DNA from 3 places in the Fictibacillus sp. 5RED26 genome. Region 3 is predicted to be linked to each of the others. Evidence: riboswitches for the same ligand, from Rfam matches in the RefSeq annotation. Region 3 holds a riboswitch; each other region holds the start of a gene.
What was found. Region 3 has a riboswitch for cyclic di-GMP ahead of IHV10_RS10520 (endo alpha-1,4 polygalactosaminidase). Riboswitches for the same ligand answer to the same signal wherever they lie in the genome.
Positions count from the first base shown of each region.

Region 1: linked by a shared signal. The riboswitch ahead of IHV10_RS09090 (hypothetical protein) and the one ahead of IHV10_RS10520 (endo alpha-1,4 polygalactosaminidase) in region 3 are both predicted to bind cyclic di-GMP.
Region 2: linked by a shared signal. The riboswitch ahead of IHV10_RS04235 (GGDEF domain-containing protein) and the one ahead of IHV10_RS10520 (endo alpha-1,4 polygalactosaminidase) in region 3 are both predicted to bind cyclic di-GMP.

Region 1 is NZ_JACZDU010000002.1:156,563-163,896, reverse strand. It holds gene IHV10_RS09100 (hypothetical protein) at 1-140, opposite strand, end outside; gene IHV10_RS09095 (YdcF family protein) at 156-890, opposite strand; gene IHV10_RS09090 (hypothetical protein) at 983-1,474, opposite strand; cyclic di-GMP riboswitch class II at 1,509-1,591, opposite strand; gene panF (sodium/pantothenate symporter) at 1,759-3,198, opposite strand; gene IHV10_RS09080 (YhdT family protein) at 3,195-3,488, opposite strand; gene IHV10_RS09075 (spore coat protein) at 3,669-4,307, opposite strand; gene IHV10_RS09070 (transposase) at 4,646-5,206, shown strand; gene IHV10_RS09065 (methyl-accepting chemotaxis protein) at 5,338-7,311, opposite strand.
Region 2 is NZ_JACZDU010000001.1:789,871-797,204, reverse strand. It holds gene addB (helicase-exonuclease AddAB subunit AddB) at 1-3,086, opposite strand, end outside; gene IHV10_RS04240 (GGDEF domain-containing protein) at 3,308-4,381, opposite strand; gene IHV10_RS04235 (GGDEF domain-containing protein) at 4,450-5,400, opposite strand; cyclic di-GMP riboswitch class I at 5,586-5,674, opposite strand; gene IHV10_RS04230 (serine/threonine protein kinase) at 5,753-6,406, opposite strand; gene IHV10_RS04225 (hypothetical protein) at 6,514-6,873, opposite strand; gene IHV10_RS04220 (N-acetylmuramoyl-L-alanine amidase) at 7,257-7,334, opposite strand, start outside.
Region 3 is NZ_JACZDU010000002.1:456,280-463,613, forward strand. It holds gene pelF (GT4 family glycosyltransferase PelF) at 1-241, shown strand, start outside; gene pelG (exopolysaccharide Pel transporter PelG) at 229-1,680, shown strand; cyclic di-GMP riboswitch class I at 1,740-1,830, shown strand; gene IHV10_RS10520 (endo alpha-1,4 polygalactosaminidase) at 1,867-2,706, shown strand; gene IHV10_RS10525 (C39 family peptidase) at 2,812-3,717, opposite strand; gene IHV10_RS10530 (sugar transferase) at 3,866-5,215, opposite strand; gene IHV10_RS10535 (HAD family hydrolase) at 5,476-6,114, shown strand; gene IHV10_RS10540 (processed acidic surface protein) at 6,268-7,299, shown strand; gene IHV10_RS10545 (class D sortase) at 7,308-7,334, shown strand, end outside.

The DNA of each region.
Region 1 (7,334 bases), 300 kb from region 3:
TTGGGCTCCCAACAATTGAACTGATAGTCTGGTTTCGTCTCATACCCTAAACGCACGCAGTGATAGCGCATCCCTTGATTCGCTTTTTCAGGTTTAAAATTTATACAAGTCGCGCAGCAATGATACTTATTTTTGTTCATGGAAGCCACCCTCCTCTATCTGTCAGTAAAATAACTTTTTATGATCGCCATATACTCTCTAACGTGAGCTTGTGGGACAGAAGAAATTCTCAACGGTGAGCCTAGTCCCTCTGCCTCAATGCCAACACGCTTTGCGATCATCTTTGTTCGGAAAAGATGGAAGTCACTCGTTACTATAAGCAGTTGGTCGCTCGGTTGTATCATTTCCTTTGTATATAATAAGTTTTCGTATGTACTCGTAGCTTTTTCCTCAATCTGAATGGTGTCCGCTTCAATTCCATTCTCAACGAGATAATTTTTCATGATAGATCCTTCGCTCGTCGTTTTACCAAATCCAAGACCACCGCTTACGATGAAGATAACATTTGGATGTTCCTTTGCGTACGCGAGAGCTTGATCTAGCCGACCTTTTAGGACAGCACCTGGTCGATTGTTCTTCGTTCCGCCACCAAGTACGAGGATCGAATCTATCTTGGAGGAAACCTTCTCAGGATCAGTGTTGGCAGATGTAAGAATAAGAGTTTCTAGCGTTGCTGCAAATAGAATGGTTGTAATTAGGACGGTCAGCGTCGTTTTTTTGTACGTTTTAAATAGTTTCATAGCTGTGTTGTAACGGAAGAAAAGGATGAAGAAAAATGCACCTAACAAGAAGAAAACCGCAAGACCCATATCCATGTTGGTCGTTTGAAGCAGCATGGCCGTTGCGTATACAGCAAAGAGGATCCCAAGTGTTAGAAATAGTTTTTTCATAGTGTTGTCTCCGTTCATAGATTTTCTATATTCTAGGATATCAGAAAAAGGAAAAGAGCGGAGAATGAAGATTCCGCTCTTTTAATAAGTTATTATTTTTTATTTATATCAGACTCTTGAATTTCTTTTTGAATGGCTGAAGAAATGTCCGCTTTCTTTTGCTCGGAAGAACGTGTCGCATCCGTGCTCATGTTCTCGGTCTTTTTATTTACTGCTTCGTTCTTTCTTTTCGTTATTTCTGCGAGTTCTTGTTTATAATGCGTTTCTAGTTCTTTTTTCTTGTCTTGAATGATCTTTTCTTTGTTAGAATCCAAATCCTTCTTGGCATCCGCAACAATTCCTTTTATCGCTACATTCACATTCTTAAGCAAGTCATTCTTCTCTTTGTTTAACTCACTCTCGATCTCAGATTGGTATGTATATTCCATAATCTTATTATATAAGTCGTTTGCAAGATTTGGATTTGCTGCATACGCAGATGTAGTACCTACACCAAGTGCAATCGTAGTCGCTAAAACTATCTTCGGCCATTTCTTAGTTGTCTTTTTCTTCGTACTGAATTTTTCTTTGCGTGAAATTTCCATAATAAATACCCCTTCCTTTATCTAGAGAACAAATAAAGAAAGCGGTCGGTTGCGCTACTAGCTTCAGTTATTCCAAGCGCCCACATACAGAATAACCTTCACAGCTCCACACTTATCTAATTATATTCTGATATAAAATTACCACCAGCCACATTCTCTGTAAATGGGTATTTAGTAAGATATTACTATAAATTGTTTTTTTAGTATTTTATTGTAGAAAAGAAGATGGTGCTGAAGGTGAGAAATGAAAGAAGACAATGTCCACCGAGTGTGGACATTGTCTTCTAGAATGTATTTGTCTGGGGTCTGACCCCCTTTGTGAAACTTCCCACAATGTAGGCAATCAAGGAAAGTACGATTGGCAGCACTACTGTGTGCATGCCCCAAAGATTTGGATAGTTAAGATGTAGGAACATATAGGATCCTACCCCTACGATCAGAGAGGCAATCGCTCCGTTCGCATTTCCTCTTTTCCAATATAACCCCAATACGATTGGCCATATGAAGGCAGCTTCTAGTCCTCCGAAGGCAAACAGATTCAGCCAGATCAACAAGTCAGGCGGGTTAATCGCCATTGCGAATACGCTCAGTCCAACAACCGCTGTTATCCCAAAGCTCAATTTTTTTACAAATTGCTCTTCAGCATCTGGTTTGATGTAATTAATATACACGTCCTTAATAATTGCAGAACTTACGAGTAAGAGCACTGAGTCCACCGTTGACATGACTGCAGCTAAAGGCGCTGCCAACACGATACCGGCTAACCACCCTGGCAATACTTCGAGTGCTAAAAGCGGCATCACTTTATCCGGCACTTCAATTCCCGGTAGCACGACTCTTCCGAATACACCAGCTAGATGCATACCTAGCATGATGAACCCCACAACAAACGTTCCGATGATCATCGCCCGATGCATCGCTTTTGCATTTCTGTAGCTCATCGCTCTCACCGATATTTGCGGCAATCCTACGACTCCAACACCAACCAAGATCCAAAACGATGATACATAGAGAGGAGTAAGCGATTGATCAGAACCATAAGGCGAAATAAGATTCGGGTTCTCCGCTCGCAACTCGCTCATGATGTTCTCGATACCCCCACCTGCGATAATCGTACCGGCCAATATGATGACGGTTCCGATTACCATGACGACACCTTGTATTGCATCTGTGATTACAACCGCACGAAAGCCGCCGGCAATCACATACACGAGGACAGAGCCAGAGAAGATGAAAAGCGCTGTCGTATAGGAAACTCCGGTAAACGATTCGATCAACCGTCCCCCGCCTACCCATTGAGCGGCCATTGCAGAAAATAGGAAGACCACAATGCTTATTGCAGATAAAATAACGACCCACTTGCTTTCATATCGTGCTTTTAGAAAATCTATCAGTGTAACTGCGTTAATCTTTCGTGCAACGATAGCAAACTTTTTACCAAGCACAGCAAGGGTGAAGTATCCTGTCACAAGCTGCGCCATAGCAAGTAGCACCCAACCAAGTCCTAATTGATAGGCTGCACCAGGTCCACCGATAAAACTCGACGCACTTCCGTATGTCGCTACCATCGTCATCGCAAGAACAAATCCACCAAGTTCTCTGCCTGCTAAGAAGTAATCTTGTAAAAATGACGATCCGTTTCTAATGTGCCGAGATGTATAAATCCCTACAAAGAACACTGAGATCAAAAAGATTACTAAAGGAAGAATCACATCCCAATTCATCGGACATCTCCCTCCTCATTCTCGTTCGTTTCATCAAGTTCAAACGGAACCTCTTTAAAGAAGAACTTCACCATAATCCAAACTAAAATTGTAAAAACAACAAATCCTACGATACAGCTATAAAAAAACCATGATGGAAAGCCAAGTATGTATGTGTATTCTTTAATAGGACGTCCGCCTAGACCGTATGCAAACGCATACCACCAAATAAAGTTCAAAATGGCAAGCACTGTACCCATGATGGCTTCTCTATTCGATACACGATACCGCCAGTCTGTTCCCTTTTTCATATCCTTAACCCCCTGGAGTTTCAGTACAAAATATAAGTCCACTCATTACTATGGCAAATTCATTTCTCGTTGTCGAGCCCTTCGACGATTATAAAATTTTCTATTTCTTCTCATGATATCCCTGTTTCAGTATGTGTAAAAGTAAAAACGAGCACCATTATCGGTACTCGTTTAAGTCATTTATTGAAGAGGTGGCTGTGTTTGAGTAGACGGAGCGTATGCACCAAGCATACTCGTCATATCTTGTTGGTTCAGTTGAGGAATTTGGTAGTAATGATTTTTATTCTGCCAGATAGACAATTCGTATGCCATCTCGATCCAGTTCGGAATTCCATCTGCTAATACGCGTCTAAGCACTGGGTTTGTAACTTCAAGTGTAGCCATACCTCTTAGAGAAGCATTCGATTTCAAAGTTCCTAGAATTAAAGTCGAAACGGATTGATCGTTAAATTCTGTAACGCTTTGAATAGGTTTGACGGGTTGCGCAGGTTTCAAACCATATACAAAATTATTATCTTGAGCCATCTTGTATGATTCTGTTCGCATTGCTGGGTCTTTTCCTGTCTGAAAAGCTTGTACACACGCGTTATATTCTTTTGTAATGTGTTGATAATGACGGTCGAGCATCGTTTTGAGCTCAGGATCCTGAACATGTCCTTTACAAAGTGTATATAAGTTCAATGTTCCAACAATTCCGCTTAGCATCTCATGAACATCAAACATCTCATGCCCACCATGGTTTAATTGAGCAGGTACCTGTCCGGTCTGCATATTTACATGGTTGAATTCAGGATTGCTGTTCCCTGTTTGCGGATTCATGTTAGGTTGATTTTGGTTCTGATTCAAATGACATACCTCCGTTAAATAAAAATACGGGGTTATTTTATGTAGAATGGAAAACTCTATTCCCTTTCCCATGAATAATTTCCGGGGAAATTTGATAAATAGTTCGTTTAATGGATTGAATTCGACATTTTTTTATGGGAATTCTGCTAAAAAAGATAACTTCCTGAAAAGAGAAGTTTCGAACCGGTTGCATTCCAAAACTGATATAAAGGTTTTGCTTGAAAACAACGGGGGAAATAAATTTTTTGGGGTCAGTCCCCATTTCCCAGATTCACTTGCAAGACGTATAATGTAAATACGATTGAAAGGAGGTGAAAAACATTCCTAGATCCCCTCGCATTTGGTATCCTGATGCTGTTTATCACGTGACTACCCGCGGAAATCGCAGGGAACCTCTTTTTTATTCCCACTTAGATTTCCACCGCTATTTAAAGATCTTAAGTCATTGTGTTAAAAAGCATGCTGTTGAGCTCTTCTCGTATTGCCTCATGACAAACCACACTCACTTACAAATTTTGTGCAGCAAATCACCACCTGGAGATTTCATGAAAGAATTAAATGAAACGTACGCTATGTATTTCAACAAGAAATACGAACTGACTGGCCATGTGTTTCAAGGTCGATACGGAGCAGAATTAATCGAAGATCGGTCACATCTGTTAGACACGAGTCGCTATATTCATTTGAATCCCGTTTCTGCTGACCTGGTCATGTACCCCTTAGAATATCAATGGAGCAGTTACCGCTATTATGTAACCCCATCGGTGTGCCCTTTTGTACACACCTCAACCCTTCTTGAGCAGTTTAGCAATTCGAAATCTCAATATCGAGATTATGTTGAAAGCAAGATTACCCCTGTAGTAGAGCTTTAAACCCTTTTAGTTCAGATGTGAAATTACACTCTTTCCTTTTTCAAAAAGTCACTCATAGCAAAGAAAAAGCCGTTTTTGTCTTTTTGAAAAAGACAAAAACGGCACTAATGTAATTGTGTGGGGTCAGACCCCTAGAATGTAAACCGCTGGACGTGGGTACGCATTTGTTCCGCATACTGTTCAAGCTGATCCGCTAAGTGGTTCAACTGCTCCATCGACGCGGATTGCTGTTCGGCTGATGCGGAAACCTCTTCTGTTCCAGCCGCTGTTTCTTGCGTGATCGCCAAGATATGGGACGCATTCTCAAGCAGTACATCTTTTTGCTTCGTCATTTCATCCACTGACTGAATCACATCTTTTAATGCTTCTGCATTTCCTTTGACGGCACTAGAAATCGCGGTAAAGCTTCGCTCTGTCTCTTCAACCGCTTCACTTTGTGAAAGAATGAGAGCCGCTGCTTCTTGAACTTGTCCGACGGTGTTTTCGGTTACTTGCTGCATATCCGCAATCAATGCGCTAATATCTTTCAAAGATAGCTCAGTCTGCTCTGCAAGTTTTCTTACTTCATCTGCAACGACCGCAAACCCTCTTCCAGATTCTCCTGCTCTAGCCGCCTCGATTGCTGCGTTTAGCGCCAATAAGTTCGTTTGGTTTGCTATATCGCTTATCGTTAGAACAATCTGTTGAACGCTGCCAGATGTTTCATCAAGTTTTTTAATAGAAGAAATCATCTCTTTTGTCATTTCTGTTGTCATCAAAGACTTCTCTTTTAGCATGCTCACCTTTTTTACACCGGTCAATGATTCTTCATTCATTTGCTGTGTTGCTTTTTCGATCGTCTCGCCATGCGCATGAACTTGACTGATTCGCTCAGCTAGTACGTTCGCAGCTTTTGCATTCTCATCCATCAACTCTGCTTGATGAGAAGAGCCCGCGGCGATCTGCTGCATCGTCGTTGAAACTTCTTGTGCGGATGCTGAATTTTCTTCCGCACTCGCAACGACCGTTTGAGACGCATCTGTCACATGATCGGTAATCTGAGCCATCTCGGCAATCAACGTCCGCATCTGATTAGACATCTCATCAAAGCTTGAAGCTAGTTCACCGATCTCATCTTTTCTTTGTATAGAGACGCTTGTCTGCAGATTTCCATTCTTGATCTCATGCATCGCATTCTTTAATTGATTCACAGGCACCGTAATTCTTCTTGAAACAAACAGCGAGATGACTGCCGCTACTAAAAGAGTGACGAGTAAAGCAATCCCAATCGGTAAAAGAATGACAGTAGCTTTTTGTTCAAACTCACTAAGTGCTACAGTTCCTGCTAATTTCCAACCAGTTGTGTCGTTCTTTGTGTAGCTGACCACTCTTTCTTCACCGTTGATGTCGGTCGTGATCGTTCCATTTTTTTTCGTGATACCTTTATAAAATGATTCTTTTGTTGCGCTTTTTCCCAGCATCTTTGCATCAGGATGCACCATATAATTCCCCGAATTATCGATGAGAAGAGCATAACCAGTGTCCCCGATTTTCACATTTTGCATAAGTGTTAAGATATCATTTACGGCGATATCAATTGCCGTTACACCCACGACTTTCCCGCTGTATTCAACCGCTTTTACGGCTTTTACTACCGGACGGTCTGTCGCTTCGTCAATAAACGGATCTGTCCAGAAGACTTGAGCAGGATTCTTTGTTGCTTGTTGGTACCACGGCGTTAACGTCATGTCCTCGACTGGTGATGCAGGTATAGGATACATGACCACTTCTTTGCTTTCCGAAATGAAATAGCTGTTCATGATTGCTTCATTTGCTAGATGATAGTCTTCGAACTTAGAAATAATATAGTCTGGGCTATCTCCTTTTGCATGGAGCTTAATCGTTGCCGAATCTGCATAAGCAGAAACGAAATTGGCATTGTCTTTTAAAAATCCGTTGAGCGTCTCATCCAGATCATGCATGCGTTCTGATGTATTCTTCGATGAATTATCAACGGTTGTTTGCTTACTAAACATATAACTAACTCCGCTCACTACGAAACCAGTCATCACAATAAGTAATAGAAAAGGCACAAGAATTTGCCTCTGTAGACTTTTTTTAATCATTTCTTCCTCCTGCAGTTACTTTT
Region 2 (7,334 bases), on a different contig from region 3:
TCCACACTAAGCAGTTTCTTTTGATTCAATAGTGGGTTGTGTACATGGAAATACAGAACGCCTGCTGGAACGGACTTTTCACCAAGCCAGCTTTCTGAATGTGTGACTGCAACGTCTAGATAAGTCAGCATCTGCAGAGCAATTCCATGATACAGCTCTGCCAAGTTGAGACCAGTTGAGCTTGATTTATAATCAATCACGCGCATAAGAAGTCCTTTTGAACTTTTTGCTGTATCAACACGATCGATACGTCCGATAACTTCCATAGTCGTTCCATTCGGTAATTTATACGTTAATGGCGGCAATGTTGCACCAGAAGCAAATGCTAGTTCAAGACCTGCAGGAGTGAACCCGCTCGCCTTTGCGTGCTGACTTAATATGTGAGAAGCTTTTCCGACTACTTCTTTTAGCTTTTTCTTGATATAAAGATGTCTATTAGAACTTAACAGAATCTCATGTTGAAGCTGTGGTGCCAAGAGTTCTACAATATCTCCTGCCAAACGATAACAGTCCCCTTTTGAAAGATCACTCCAGGCTACGCTTCTCTGCTGAAGCGAATCATTCATCTGTTTTAACGCAGCATGAAAAAGCTGTCCGATATCTGGAGCTTCAAGTTTGTACATTTGCCGTTCTTTAAGCTTCAGACCATACGACATGAACTGAGAGAATGGACATGATTGGAAAAGCTCCATTCTCGAGATGCTCGTTAAAATCTTATCACCATAAAGATCTCTTGATACAGATGAACTGAGAGGTGCTTCTCTATTAAAATAGAAGAGAGAAGACAGAGCTCGCTTTGCATAGAAATCATAATCCTTGTCTCTGACGACCCAATTGTATACATCCCACCAAACGGAAGAGATCGGATAACCTTTTTTCCATTCTCTGAGCTGCGTACTTAAAAAAGATACACTCTTTATTGGATGCTGCACAAAATCCAAATCGTTTTGTAAAGCTGGTTCATTTTGATATAGTTCTTCCTTTAAATCTGGGAAAAGATCATGCAATCGCTGTATGACCATAGAAGGCTGCATCGTTTTCCCTTCCTCGTCTGCTAGGGCATATGAAACAAACAGATGATCACTAGCATTCGTTAAAGCCAAATAGATCATAAACTGTTCATCAAGCAGCTTTCTGCGTGCCGTCGGTGCTAGCACCACACCGTTTCGATCCAGAGCCTCTCTTTCATCTTCTGAAAGCAATCCATCGTCCTTAGGTTTTAACGGAATGATTCCATCGTTTACGCCAAGAACAAAATTCACTTTTACATCCGTAAAACGAGATCTTTCCATCGTTCCTACTAGTACTTGATCGAGAGAAGGAGGAACAAGTGCAAATTTAAGACTCTCTAGCCCTGTTTCAAGCATTTGCATCCACGTTTCTTTAGAAAGTTCTTCCTCACCAGTCAACTCTACCATCTCATCGAGGAGACCCAGAACCGCATTCCAAACTTGGCCATGTTCAGATGCTGACCGTAATTTACCTGCTGATTCCGCATGAAGTCTCAAGCGTTCAAGTTTCATCGGTACATTTAAATCCTCAAGATACTGATAAAGACTTTTACAATATTGGATGATATTTTTGCTGTTTGATAGGTTTTTAGATAAACGACTCAAAGGAGATACAATCATGTCCCGCATATCGTTGATCAGCTGTTCTTTTTCATCATCACGAGTTGTCTTTCCAAAATCTTCTGCTTCGAATCCTCTAAATCTTTTATACTTCCAAGGTTTAGGATCTGTCCACCTTCTGCCTTGAATACCAAGTGCTAACACATAATTTTCAAGTTCATCCATACAACGCCTCATCTCAGAAGTCGTTTTTCTTATCTCATCAAGCGGATAGAGCATATCTGTTTTAACAGCTCGAAAAACTGCTTCATAGCGCCAATTCTTTAAGACAATATCTAGTGAAGAACGTATAAGCTCAATCAGTGGATGGTGAAGCATAGATTTTTTTTGATCAAGAAAAACAGGTATCTCATAATCTGTAAATACCGTTTCAATCAGTGTTTGATAACTACCAGCATTTCGGACTGTAACTGCGATATCGCGATACCTATATCCGTGGTCACGAACGAGTTCTGCGATTTTCCTTGCCGCTCCTTCAACTTCAGACCGAACATTTACAGCTGCCGCTACTCCAACACCTTCATGTTTGGAAGATGGTATGGCCGGCCTTCGATCATACTGCTCTTCGATATGAGCGATAGCACTTGAATTATACTTAGGCTTTTCATGAAGATAGATTGGTTCCTCAACGAATACACCAAGTTCTTTGGCCTGTGCTGTTAGCGTCTGAGCCGTCTTTTTCGTCATATAAAACAAATCTAGCTCATGAGGTTCTGACTCCATAGTAAAAGATTCATCGACAGTGAGTGCAATGGTCACTTTTTTGGCGTGTGCCAGTAATCCCGCTATAACTTCAAGTTCTTGTGGAGTAAACGAATGAAATCCATCTATGTAAATTTCACTTTCTTTAATGCTCTCGGATAAAGGAATCTTTGCTTGAAGCAAACGTAAATAATCTTCTGAATCTACATACTTCCCAATCAGTGCCTCATCCAAGGAGCTCGAAATGACACTCAGATCTGATAATTTATCCTGAAGCACTTTTTTATTATTTTCTTTTTGACCGAGAGAAAGCAGTGTTTCAGCATTCCACGAAAGATCTTCTGCACTAACACAATATCGTTTAAGTTCTGTAGTCATCAACTCAAGTAATTCGTAAAAACCACTTTGTTCAGAGGCTTTTCGAAAGATTTTAAGATCTTCTTTTTTATGCTCGACGATTTTCCGAAGCATCATTCTTATTCCAGTAGATGTGATGTGCATTCTTGTCAAACCACCGGTCTCACCAAGAATACGCCAAGCAAGCCTTGAAAAACTAAAGACTTGTGCACGCATCATTCCGGATAATTCTGGCGTTGATGCAAGCTTATACTCCGATTGAAAGGTCATCTGATCTGGTACAAGATAGATGATCGGATTTCCTGAAGGACGTTCTGTAAGTTCTCTTTGGATCTCCTTAAATACAGAGTGGGACTTTCCGCTGCCGGATCGTCCCAAAATAAATTGCAAACTCATTATGTTCATCCCCTGTTCCGCACTTGAATTCTAACTTCATTATCTCATAATCTACTATGACATCAAAGGCTACGACCTTTAAAAAGAAGCACATCCTCCTGGTAGTTATAGGATAGTTACGTAAACGAATAATATTTGTAAAAGGCAGATACCATCATTTCGGGTAGACGAGAGTGCACGAGAGTGCACCAAGGAACGAAAAACATAAAAAAGGAAAACCGCTATATTGATAGCTGATTTTCCTCCATTGTGACCGTATCCAATTTGAACGTATTTCTTCCTGCCGCCTTTGCCTCGTATAGCAGCACATCAGCTCTATGAATCATTTGCGAAGGCTTCTCACCTTCTACATAACTCGCAATGCCATAACTAAGTGTAACAGATAACTCATTATCACCTGATATATACGGAAAGGTTTCTAAATGCTTATTGATCGTTTCAATCGTATTTTTCACTTCTGTTCTGCATGTAGTATGGAGAATCCAGGCGAACTCTTCTCCACCGTAACGATAAGCTTCTCCTTCTTTTAAAGTAATGAAGCGTTTAAACGTTGCACCTACAAGCTTGAGCACCTCATCACCAATTAAATGGCCGTGCTGATCGTTAAACATTTTAAACCGATCAATATCACATAATACAAGTGTAAAAGGTTTATTCTGTTTTGTTTTTTCCAATACGTCCTCTTGAAATTTTCGATGATTCAGCAAACCTGTTAAATAGTCTTGTTCAGATTGAAGCTGATACATATTCTTCTCGAAATAATATTGTCTTTCTTTTGAGGCAATCACACCGCCGTAAAAAGCGATCAACCATAAGAAGATGCTCTTCATTAAAAATTCAAAGGAAGAGAGCGTGTTCAAGTACCCACTATCTCTTATAAAAAAGTAACAGAGAATGGTAAAACTCACTGTTCCTACTATAAAAGCGCCCTTTAACCTCCAATACAGAGCAGCATGGATAACGATTAGGTAACCAACAGCAACAAACGCACTATCAGCTCCACCAGTAAGCTGCATCAACCATGCATAAGCAAGACAATCAAAAACAATTCCACCTCTTGTAAAAACCCGGTAGTACAGTGACGTCTCTGGCAATCGGTGTAAGACAATTTGTGTGGATGTCATATATATAATGCCGATTATAAAAAGGATCGGAAAAGTATCCGTTTCATAATTCAAGACGCTTGATATAGGTTGATAATAAAAAACAGGTATACAAAGAATTAAAAAGAACCACCGTAACAAAGATGATATGGTTTCAGAACGGTGTTCCGTAATCGTAAATGAATCTTTCATGCGTTCAACTTCCTTTACGTTATACGATCTGCGAAAAACATAGCAGAAAGGCCCATTATTTTACATGATCAAATCAGTGATTTATTCTCACTTCTAGCTCTTTTGTTCGTGTACATACGCTCATCAGCAAGCTGCAGGTAATAGTCTATGTTTTCACATGCATCTGCAAGTAATTCTATTGCACCATATGCCAATGAGATGGATTCATTCCAAACGATAAGCTGACTCTCTAGTTTTTCAGTTAAGATGTATGCTTCATCTTCAGTAATTCCTGGTAAAAGAAAAACAAATTCATCTCCACCGAATCTAAATCCAGAGAACAATTTTAGTCGCTTTGAAAGTTCTGCGATCTGCTGAAGTATCTCGTCACCCGCGTGATGCCCTAGCTCGTCATTGATTAATTTAAAGTTATTGATATCAAACATGACAAGTGTAAGAGGAAGCTTAAGTCTATTTGCCTTTTCTAGCTCCTTTTCTAAACAATCATAAAAGTAGCGACGATTATACAGATTTGTTAATGGATCACGAATGCTAATCTCCTTAAGATCTTTAAACTGTTGAGAAGAGAAACCGCTTAGAAATCCTGTAACAGCATGGTGAGAAATCCGGTTCCAGCGATCTAACATAAATAGTTGTATAACTAACGGCTCGTTGGACGTTGCTTTTTTCACTTCAAATAAAACGGATTCACTAATACTCGTTGTAAAACACGCAAGTGCTTGATGAGGAATTCGTTGATGCCTTAAAAAATGAATACCTGATCGAAACGCTTTCTGCTCTCCTTGTTTTAAAAAGGATTTGAATCGTTCTTCTTCTAAAAACACTGCATGCACAATCCCGCGTAAAAATTTCTCTAGTATCTTCTCGTATTGCTCAACAAAACCGTTTAGAAACGTATGAAAGTCTTCATTTTTTCTTAGATGTTCTTTGTGTGTATGTATCATGGCTGGAATAGACTTCATAAATTCTGGTAACAAGTTTTTTTTGAGTGCGCGTAAGTCTAGTTGGAAGTTTTCCATTCTACAACCCCTCAAATCCCTCAAAAATTACATACAAAAAGCCATCACCTAATAAAGGGAATGGCTTCAATTTATGTTTTAGATACTTTTAACCTCTATGAACACATTATTCCTGCAGAGAAACTACAAAATACGAGAATAAAGCTTCATAGAAACGCTTGTGTCTAAACACGAGTCCGTTTCCCTTTGGCAACCGGCTGCCATTGCATGTTCACCATACTTTAGGCCCATAGCTTTGCGTCCCAGCTTTTCAACTGGTTTGCCCTTAATAACAAAGGTTTTTATTGATTTATAGTTATTATATCCTACTAAGGTAATTTGTGCCAATGATTTTAATAGTTCTTTAATCCTATTATTTTAGGCTTTGTTTTTTGGATATTTTTAACTTTCTATAGTACCTATACCCAATCCTTACTCCATTCAAAACAATATAAGGAATCTTTATTGGAAAGTAATACAGCGTTTTCTTGTAAAATGTAAAATAAGCTTTCCTTAAATCTTTCCATTTCCTGCAAGTTTCGTATCGGCTAAAATCAGATACGTCTACAATAATTCCTCTATTATTGGATATCATGACATTTTTTCCATGTACATCGTTAGGAAACAATCCTTTGTCTTTTGCATGCCTCACTGCTTCATCGATGTCATAAATCACATTTTCAGGAATTTTTACACCTTTATGCACACAGTCGTACAGAGTCATTCCTTCAATACGTTTTAAGATTAAAAAACGTTGTTCGGAATAATAACAAACAGAAAATCCAGGGTGTGTTCCTAGTCGATCATAAACCTTTTTTTCCTCTAATAATCCATGCTCATCCCTGCCGTAAATCTTAACTACATATGCTGGATGTTCAGGATGTGAAAACACCGCTGCATAGTTCCCACAGCCCAGCATCTGCCAAGGGTGTGGTGTATTCACCGGACATACCGGATCAAATGGGCTGCGACTTTCAATCATTATTTCTCTGTTCAATTGTCTAGCTAGCTGGATAAAGTGTTCCATAAGGTTCCTCAATTCAAATTCTAATCCTATTATCATCATCTTATGTTTCTGCAATACGTTCATTGTATACAGATGTTATTGAAAATGAAACTGGCATGCTTTATCCATTATTCTACGGTCACTTGTAGATAAGAAAGCATAAGTGTTTCTGCTTTGTTTTTTAGATGAATGTTTGGAAACCTCATAATTTCACGATAACCCCTAATAAAGATTTCATATTCTGTAATATCTTCCTCACGGCGTGCATCCATTACTTTAATTCTTCTTTTTCTCAATTCAATTCGTACATCAAATAGATCTTTGCTGATTTGATTCATAATTTGTTCTACTAATGCAACGTATGGCTGTCTCAATTTAAATGGAGAGCCGCAAATAATCTGCAGATCGCGATTAAAAACTGTAAGTAAAATCGGATACATCACAAATTTTTCAATAAGCGAACGCTCTTCTTCGCTTCCATATTGCACGACAATCCCCCCAATCTCAAGAAGACAAAAAACGTGAATGTACGGATAATATGTTTCTTATGTGAAAACTTCGAATCTGCTTTTTTGCCGAGCAGTATCCCTTTATTATATGACCGTCGAAAGAGTATGGAATTACAAAACGGTGCGAGATATCACCTTTTTGCGAGAGGTAGATCATTTCTATTCCAACCCGTTCTTGAATGCATCTCATTAATAAGTTAGTCACGAAGCAACCTCCTTTTTTATATTATATGCGAACAAACGTTCTTTTTATACTAGAAAAAAATACCTGCCTTACTTAAGAGGCAAGTATTTTTGTTTTATTTACTATTACCTGGAATGAAAATCAACTACTCTCGAGGCTGTTTTCGCATTGATTGTTTCTAGGAGTAATCAATATGAACAGCAAATCCTGCAGATTTAGCTTTTCTAGAAAGGTTTTCGGCATTCTCTCTAGATGT
Region 3 (7,334 bases):
AGAACTGATTACAGGTGGTGATATTGATTTATTCGGACCAGCAGGCTTTGTCGTTCCTCCAGTAAATCCAAGACAAGTGGCAGAAAGTATAGAAAAGTATGTGGAAGAACCATCTTTAATTGAGCTTCATGGGCGAAATGGATTAAATCGAGTCAAGCATAGGTACCAGCTAAGTGAAGTCATTGAGAGATATCGTTCTCTTTATAAGGAAGTAGGTTTAGGAATACAATGGCAGGAATAGGATTTCAACTTCAAAAAATGTTTCAAGAGGATTACTTTTCTAGCCGAGCGAAGGCATATGGTTTTACCATCCTCCTAACCTCAGGACCGTGGTTGATCACCATTGCTGTTCTAACTTTTCTTCAGTGGGGAATGAATTATTATAATATAGATCTTCGTACGAGGGAATTGTTTGTCGTTTCGATCTCATACACCTTTATTTTTTCACAAGTGATTTATTTTTCACTTCAGCTCGTGGTAACAAGATACATAGCAGACCTATTCTATACTGGGAAAATTGAAGATGTTGCTGCAACAAGTGTTGGATTGGCAAAAGTGACATGTGGTTTAGCTCTTATTTTATGGCTTCCATTTGCTTTACTAACTCCCATACCATTTTGGTACGACTGGCTAGTCTTATTATTATTTCTAGTTATGAACCTCATTTGGGTACTATTTTTATATAGCACAGCGACAAAGGAATATATGAATATTGTGTACGCCTTTTTTTTCGGGGGACTAATAACAGTAGTTGTCTTTTGGGTGTTGCCAATAGGAGACCTTGTACGTTCTCTTCCCGTTATAAAAGGAGCCGCCCTTATGCTAGGTATTTTTACATTCGGGATGCTCGTTACACTTCTTTGGCTTTTATACCATCTATTTATCAGTTTTCCAGACCGTCCCTTACATAATCAATGGGGATTTGTGAGGTATACCTATAAATACCCTGACTTACTATTAACAGGAGTCTTTTATAGTTTAGGGCTTTGGGTCAGTAACTGGATTATTTGGTTTGGTGAGGGATCGGTGAATGTACTGCATACATTTCGTTATCACCCTGATTATGATACAGCTCTATTTTGGTCCTTCTTGACTATTATTCCTACGATGATGACATTTATAGTTTCTATAGAAACAAGGTTTTATAAAAAATATTGGACGTTTTACGGCTTTGTGAATGAAGGTGGAAGTTTAGATCAAATACAAGAAAGTAAGAAAGTGATGATTAGAGTCTTAAAAGAAGAAGTGATTCGTCTTATCAGAACGCAAGGGTTATTTACTCTACTTGTCCTCTTATTGCTGCCTCGGTTTGTTACGTGGTTCGAGTGGAGTGCTGATTTCTTTGAATTAATGCCGATTACACTAGTAGCTGTCTTTTCAATTAGTCTTGTTTTAACACTATCACTTCTTCATCTATACTTCGATGATCGAAGAGGAGCTTGTATAACTACTTTCATATTTTTCATCATAACTTTTGTACTAACTCTATTGTTGCTCCCGCTTGGTTTTGATTGGTATGGAGTAGGAATAGCTGTGGGGGCTTCGCTTTCTTTTACATATGGTGGCCTTCGATTAATATCATATGTAGGCGAAGCTGATTTTCATATTTTCACAAAAAGAGATCCTAAATATTATCAAAATTCTTTAGAAAGATTTATTTCCAATTTTTCTAAAAAATAGATATTCACTATTGTTTTTTGAATTCAAAACCTATAAAATGGAAATAATTAATTTAATACTGTGGTGATGGGCAAACTTGGTGAAAACCAAGGACGCAAAGATATGGGTCTTCGATTCTAACAATAGAATAAAGATTGCCAGTCCGCGAAACCAACCCATCCCTCGTATGAATCGGGGGAATTTTTTATGAAAAAGTGGTTATTAATCATGGCAATCTTTACTTTTGGTTTTTTTTCATTACATCCTAAACACAGTTCTGCTCAAAGTGGACAAAGTACTCTGCAACAGGTCAAAAATTACAAGATTTATTATTCGGCACCAACAGATCGTATTCTTAAGAAGTTAAGTAGTTACGATTTAGTTGTGATCGAACCACAGTTATACACAAAAGAGCAGATTCAATATCTTCAACAAAATGGCACGATTGTTCTTGGTTATATTAGTGTTATGGAAACACCGACGTGGAACAAACAGAGATTGGAACTTCTAGCTGATAGTGACTATTTCAAAAGAAGTGGTGCTAGAGTTCATTATGAGCAATGGGATTCTTATCTAATGGATATAGCGAGTGTTCACTATCATAAAGTCTTAATGGATGAAATGGAAAGACAAGTTAATGCAAAAGGAATGAATGGTGTTTTCTTTGATACCGTTGGGAATATTGACAACGAACATTTGGAGAATAACGCTGCTATATATAAAAAGCAATTAGATGGACTTCTTGCTTTTTTAGATAAGAGTGATCGAAAATTTCCGAATCTCCTAATGGTACAGAATTGGGGTATGGAAACCATTCAACATACTCATAAGTATATGGATGGTTTCATGTGGGAAGGTTTTGACTACAATGAAGTTTCAACAGATGAGTGGGCTCAGAATCAGATTAGTAAGTTGAAAAAGATACAACAAATGGGAAAAACTCAAATTATGACGGTGTCTACAAAGTTAGAACGTAAAAGCAAAAATTACGCAGAAAAATTTAACTTTTTACATTATCATGATAAAAAATCGTATGATGTATTTTAAATCATCAACGATAACATGAAACCAATAAAATGATTGCTTCCTATATTAAGCTTAATGAAAGAAAAGCCAGCGTTGCAAGATACGCTGGCTTTTTTCTATATTTGTTTAGTTATAACTAATCGCTTGTTTACCCATCTGTTCCCAAGCGGCAATGAAATTGTTTAATCGAAGCTTTCTATTCTTTTGGTTTGAAAGTGGATCGTTAAAATAAACATATCCACCGCTATAACCTGTTACCAAGACGGAATGCTCACGGTACGTCACTTTAATCTTACCTTGTGGTGTGTAGAAGTATGTAAATTGGGATTCAGGAAGCTTTGTAAACCATGAGTTTGCTATGACCCACACTGGTTTTTTCTTATCGAGTTGTTTTTTGACCTCTGTAAAGGATTGACCAGATAGATTTACAACACGGCTTCCAAGGTATTGTCTAGCTAGGCTTTCAACGGGTTTGTTATACACACCGTAACCAGGCTTATTATACGTATACATATTTCCTACAAAACCAACGTTAGGGTTTCCGAAATAGACTTTACCATCGACTTTACGGTAAGGTGTTGGATCTTCTTTCACTTCATAAGCAAGAGTCATCTTACTCACTTTTTTACCTGCATGATGAAGCATCATCGCAAGACTTGTAACCTCACATCCCCTTGGAAGCTCAGGCATTTGAGATATAAGTGGAGCGTTAATAGGAGTAAAAGCAGGTGCGGTTGACGTGATCAGCCAGCTTGCGATCCATCCCTTTTGCCCATTAGGCAAAGTAACGTGGTACCAGACTTCTTTTTTGCTGTTATATGCGTATTGGAAAGCTTGTAGCTTTGTTCCGTATTTTACTTGTGTAACGGTTGGATAATTTGTTCCCGTTCCAGAACGAATGTTAACAACATCACCTTTTACATAGTAGGTTTTGTTGATTGAGGCTGCTGCAGATGCATCGTCTGCATGAGTGAAGGCAACCGCAGTGAAAACCATACAAAAAAGGACAAGACTTTTTAAAACAAATTTCATTTTTTTCCTCCCTAACGAAAATTCGATCTGTTTCACTCTTATATCGTAATATTTGACAAAATTTTCATCAATAGGGAATGATGATTATATTCTACCGTAATATCCAAAACATAGAAAAAGGACAGGAGTATTCTCCTGTCCTTTACTATTACATTTGTATAGTTTTTGTTTCTTTAGCCGGTTTTGTTGCTCCACCTTCTGCTTTCGTCTTATCAAGTACTACGTTAATCGTACGTAGCAGAATCACTAGATCCATCCAAAACGAATAGTTTCTGATGTAATACAGATCAAAGCGAAGTTTGTTTTCAACATCTGTTGTATATTTACCCATAATTTGAGCGTAACCCGTAATTCCTGGTTTAACTGTATTACGGTATTGGTATGATTTGTTGCTTTTCGTGAACTGCTGAATGAAAAACTCACGCTCAGGACGTGGTCCGATGATAGACATGTGTCCTGCTAGGACGTTAATTAATTGTGGCAGTTCATCAATACGTGTTGCACGTAGGAATCTACCAGCTCTTGTGATACGGTTATCGTTCTGTTCAGCTAGAGTAGGGCCAGTTAATGCTTCTGCATTCATAACCATTGATCGGAACTTATAGATCATGAATGGACGATTATGTCTTCCAGCTCTTTCTTGTTTGTAGAAGATCGTCCCTTTTGGTTCCTCTATCTTAATGGCAATAGCTGCTAGTAAGAAAAGAGGAGATAGAACAATCAGCATGATGAGTGACAAGGTGATATCAAACACGCGCTTCACTAATAGTTGATCAAATGTAAGTCCGAAAGGCTTAACACCAACAATCATCGTATCATCAAGTGATGTAATCACTGATTTAGAAACAAGTAAGTCATATAATGAAGGTACAACATAAACCAATTTATCATTTTTCATTGAATAAAAAATGAGTTTGGATTTTGTTTCTTCTGGGCAATCTGGGCCGATCATTAAGCAATCAGCGGATGAGAGAGCTTCAGCTACATCATCAAATGGAGAATCCGGACTGATTGTTTTTACAGACATGTTGTTTAATGAAGGATAGAGATATTTTAATTCATCTGTAGCTTCTCTTGTAACAAAAAGTACTGTTCCTTCATTACTTTTACGTGATGTATTCACTAGTATCAATTTAAACGAGATTAATAGAACGATTGATAACAAGTATGCGAGTAAGATAACGGAACGCGGTAAGGCGAACGCACGGAACATGAATGATGCTGCCATCGTAAAGAACATGATAAAAGTGGTTACGATGAAAATATTGCTGTAGATATCCCAAATGGTCTTACGGTGAAACGAGTACATTTCATAAGCGGCTAAGAAAAATAGACTTACAACGAGAATCCAAGGCAGGACAGCTAAAGATGCGTCCCAGTTTCGAACCTCAAGATCGGGTCTTCTTAGTAACAGGGCTATGAAATACGAAAGCGTAATGAGAACAAGATCTGTTAAAAGAACTGTTATCTTTTGTGTTGGTGATTCAATTTTATTCATTCATTAATTTCTCCTTATCTTGAAAACTATGTTCTGGAAGAAATGCGTTGACATGTTGAAAAATTTACTATATACAATGTAACGCTTAACCCTTTAAAAAACAAGTGAACATATGTTTATTCTCGACAATTTTTACAATACCCATTATGGAAATTTAGAAACCTGTCAAAGCATGTTTTAACAAGCTTAAAGGATTTATTCGAAAAAGTGCGAAATATGAATAAAATTACAAATTTATAGGGAAAGCAGTGAACCATTTTATGAAAGCCTTTATTTTTGATTTTGATGGAACAATCGCAGATACATTACCTGTTTGTTTTTATGCCTTTCAGTCTGTTTTTAAGGAATATGACCAAAAAGACGTTACGGAAAAAGACATTATTCATATGTTTGGTCCTTCTGAAACAGGAATTATTCGTGAAAATTTAACTCATCCGAATACAGATGAAGCCATTGAAAGATATTACTTACATTATGAAGAAAAACACGATGAGTTAGTTCATAACAACAAACAAATGCATGATTTTTTATCCCTTTTAAAAGAAGACGGATATTTGTTAGGAATTGTTACAGGTAAAGCGAAAAGAAGCTTAGATCTTTCATTAGAAAAATTAAGTATGAATAAATATTTTGACGTATATATTTCAGGTGATGATGTAAATCTTCCTAAACCACATCCGGAAGGTGTTTTAAAAGCTATAGAAATGTTAGGTGTATCTAAAGATGATGTAGCTTTCATTGGAGATAGTGATGCGGATATTTCTGCAGGGAAAGCAGCTGAGGTTGTTACGATTGGTGTTCATTGGCTGCCTACTGTTCAATCTTCTACTTTTAAGGATAAACCAGACCATTACATGAAAGACATTCCAACATTTAAACAATTGTTTAAAATAAATTAAAGAACTACGTATAAAAGTCCTATTTAAAACAAGATAAACCCTTTAAAATAGCGTGATGTCGAAATTTGTCTACAATATTATATATATTATTTTGTGCCTACGAATTATACTATATTAGTAAAATATAAACATATTTTGGCAGGAGGCTATTTCGTGAAAAAATGGGTAGGGTTAGTTTTAGCAATGGCAATGATTTTAGGGTTTTTCTCATCACCATCACCAGCATCAGCAGCGATCGACGAGACAGATTTGGATGCTTATTTAAAAGAAGTGAGTGCAGAGCGTGGATGGGATACACTTACAGCAGATGATTTTAATGAGTACTTAAATACATACAGCTTTCTTGAAGATGGTGTAGATGAGTTCGGTTCAATCGAAGAGATGAAAGAATACTTAGGTGAAGTTATTTTAGCTGACTTAAGTAATGTAGATCAACTTAGTGAAGAATACGAAACAGATGTTGTAAAAGTATTAGAAGAAAACGGGGACTCTGTAGAAAACTATCTTTATGTAGATGACCTTGATTTCGCTGTGATGGACTACATCGGTTATGAGTGGGAAGATGAAGAGATGTTCGATGAAGAATTTCTAAGTTTCTTAGCTGACACTTTTGCTTTAACTGGCGATGAAATAGAGCGTTTAGTAGCTCACTTAGAAATGCTTGATGAAGAGTTAAGCATGCCTGAGAATGAAGAAAGACTAAATGAAATTGCTAATCGCATGATGGCTTTCCAAGATTTTGAGAGTGTAAGTGAACTGACAGATGATCAGGTTTCAGAACTTTTATACTTAACAAGTGAGTTAATGAAGATTTTGAAGCTTGACGGAGAAATTTATCTACTAGATGAAGACGGAAATAAAACGTCTATTAGCTATAAAGAACTAATCTTTATGGATGATTTAAAGGGATATAGTGTTTTAGTAGAGTTATATAGTGCAGTGGACGGAGAATTTCTAGCTGATTTTATTCTTACAGCTGACATGTTTGATTCTGAAATCATTACGGATACAGGGAAAGAAATCAAAGAAACACCTGTAGCAGCAAAGCCTCAAAAACCTGCTAAAACTGTGAATGGTGCAAAGCTTCCGAAAACAGCTGGATACCATGTTGATTACATGATTCTTGGAGCAGGGATGCTAGCTCTTGGATTATGGGTTAGACGTCGTGCAATTTCAGTAAAATAGGAATTGATATGAGAAAAAAATGGATCCTGCTTATC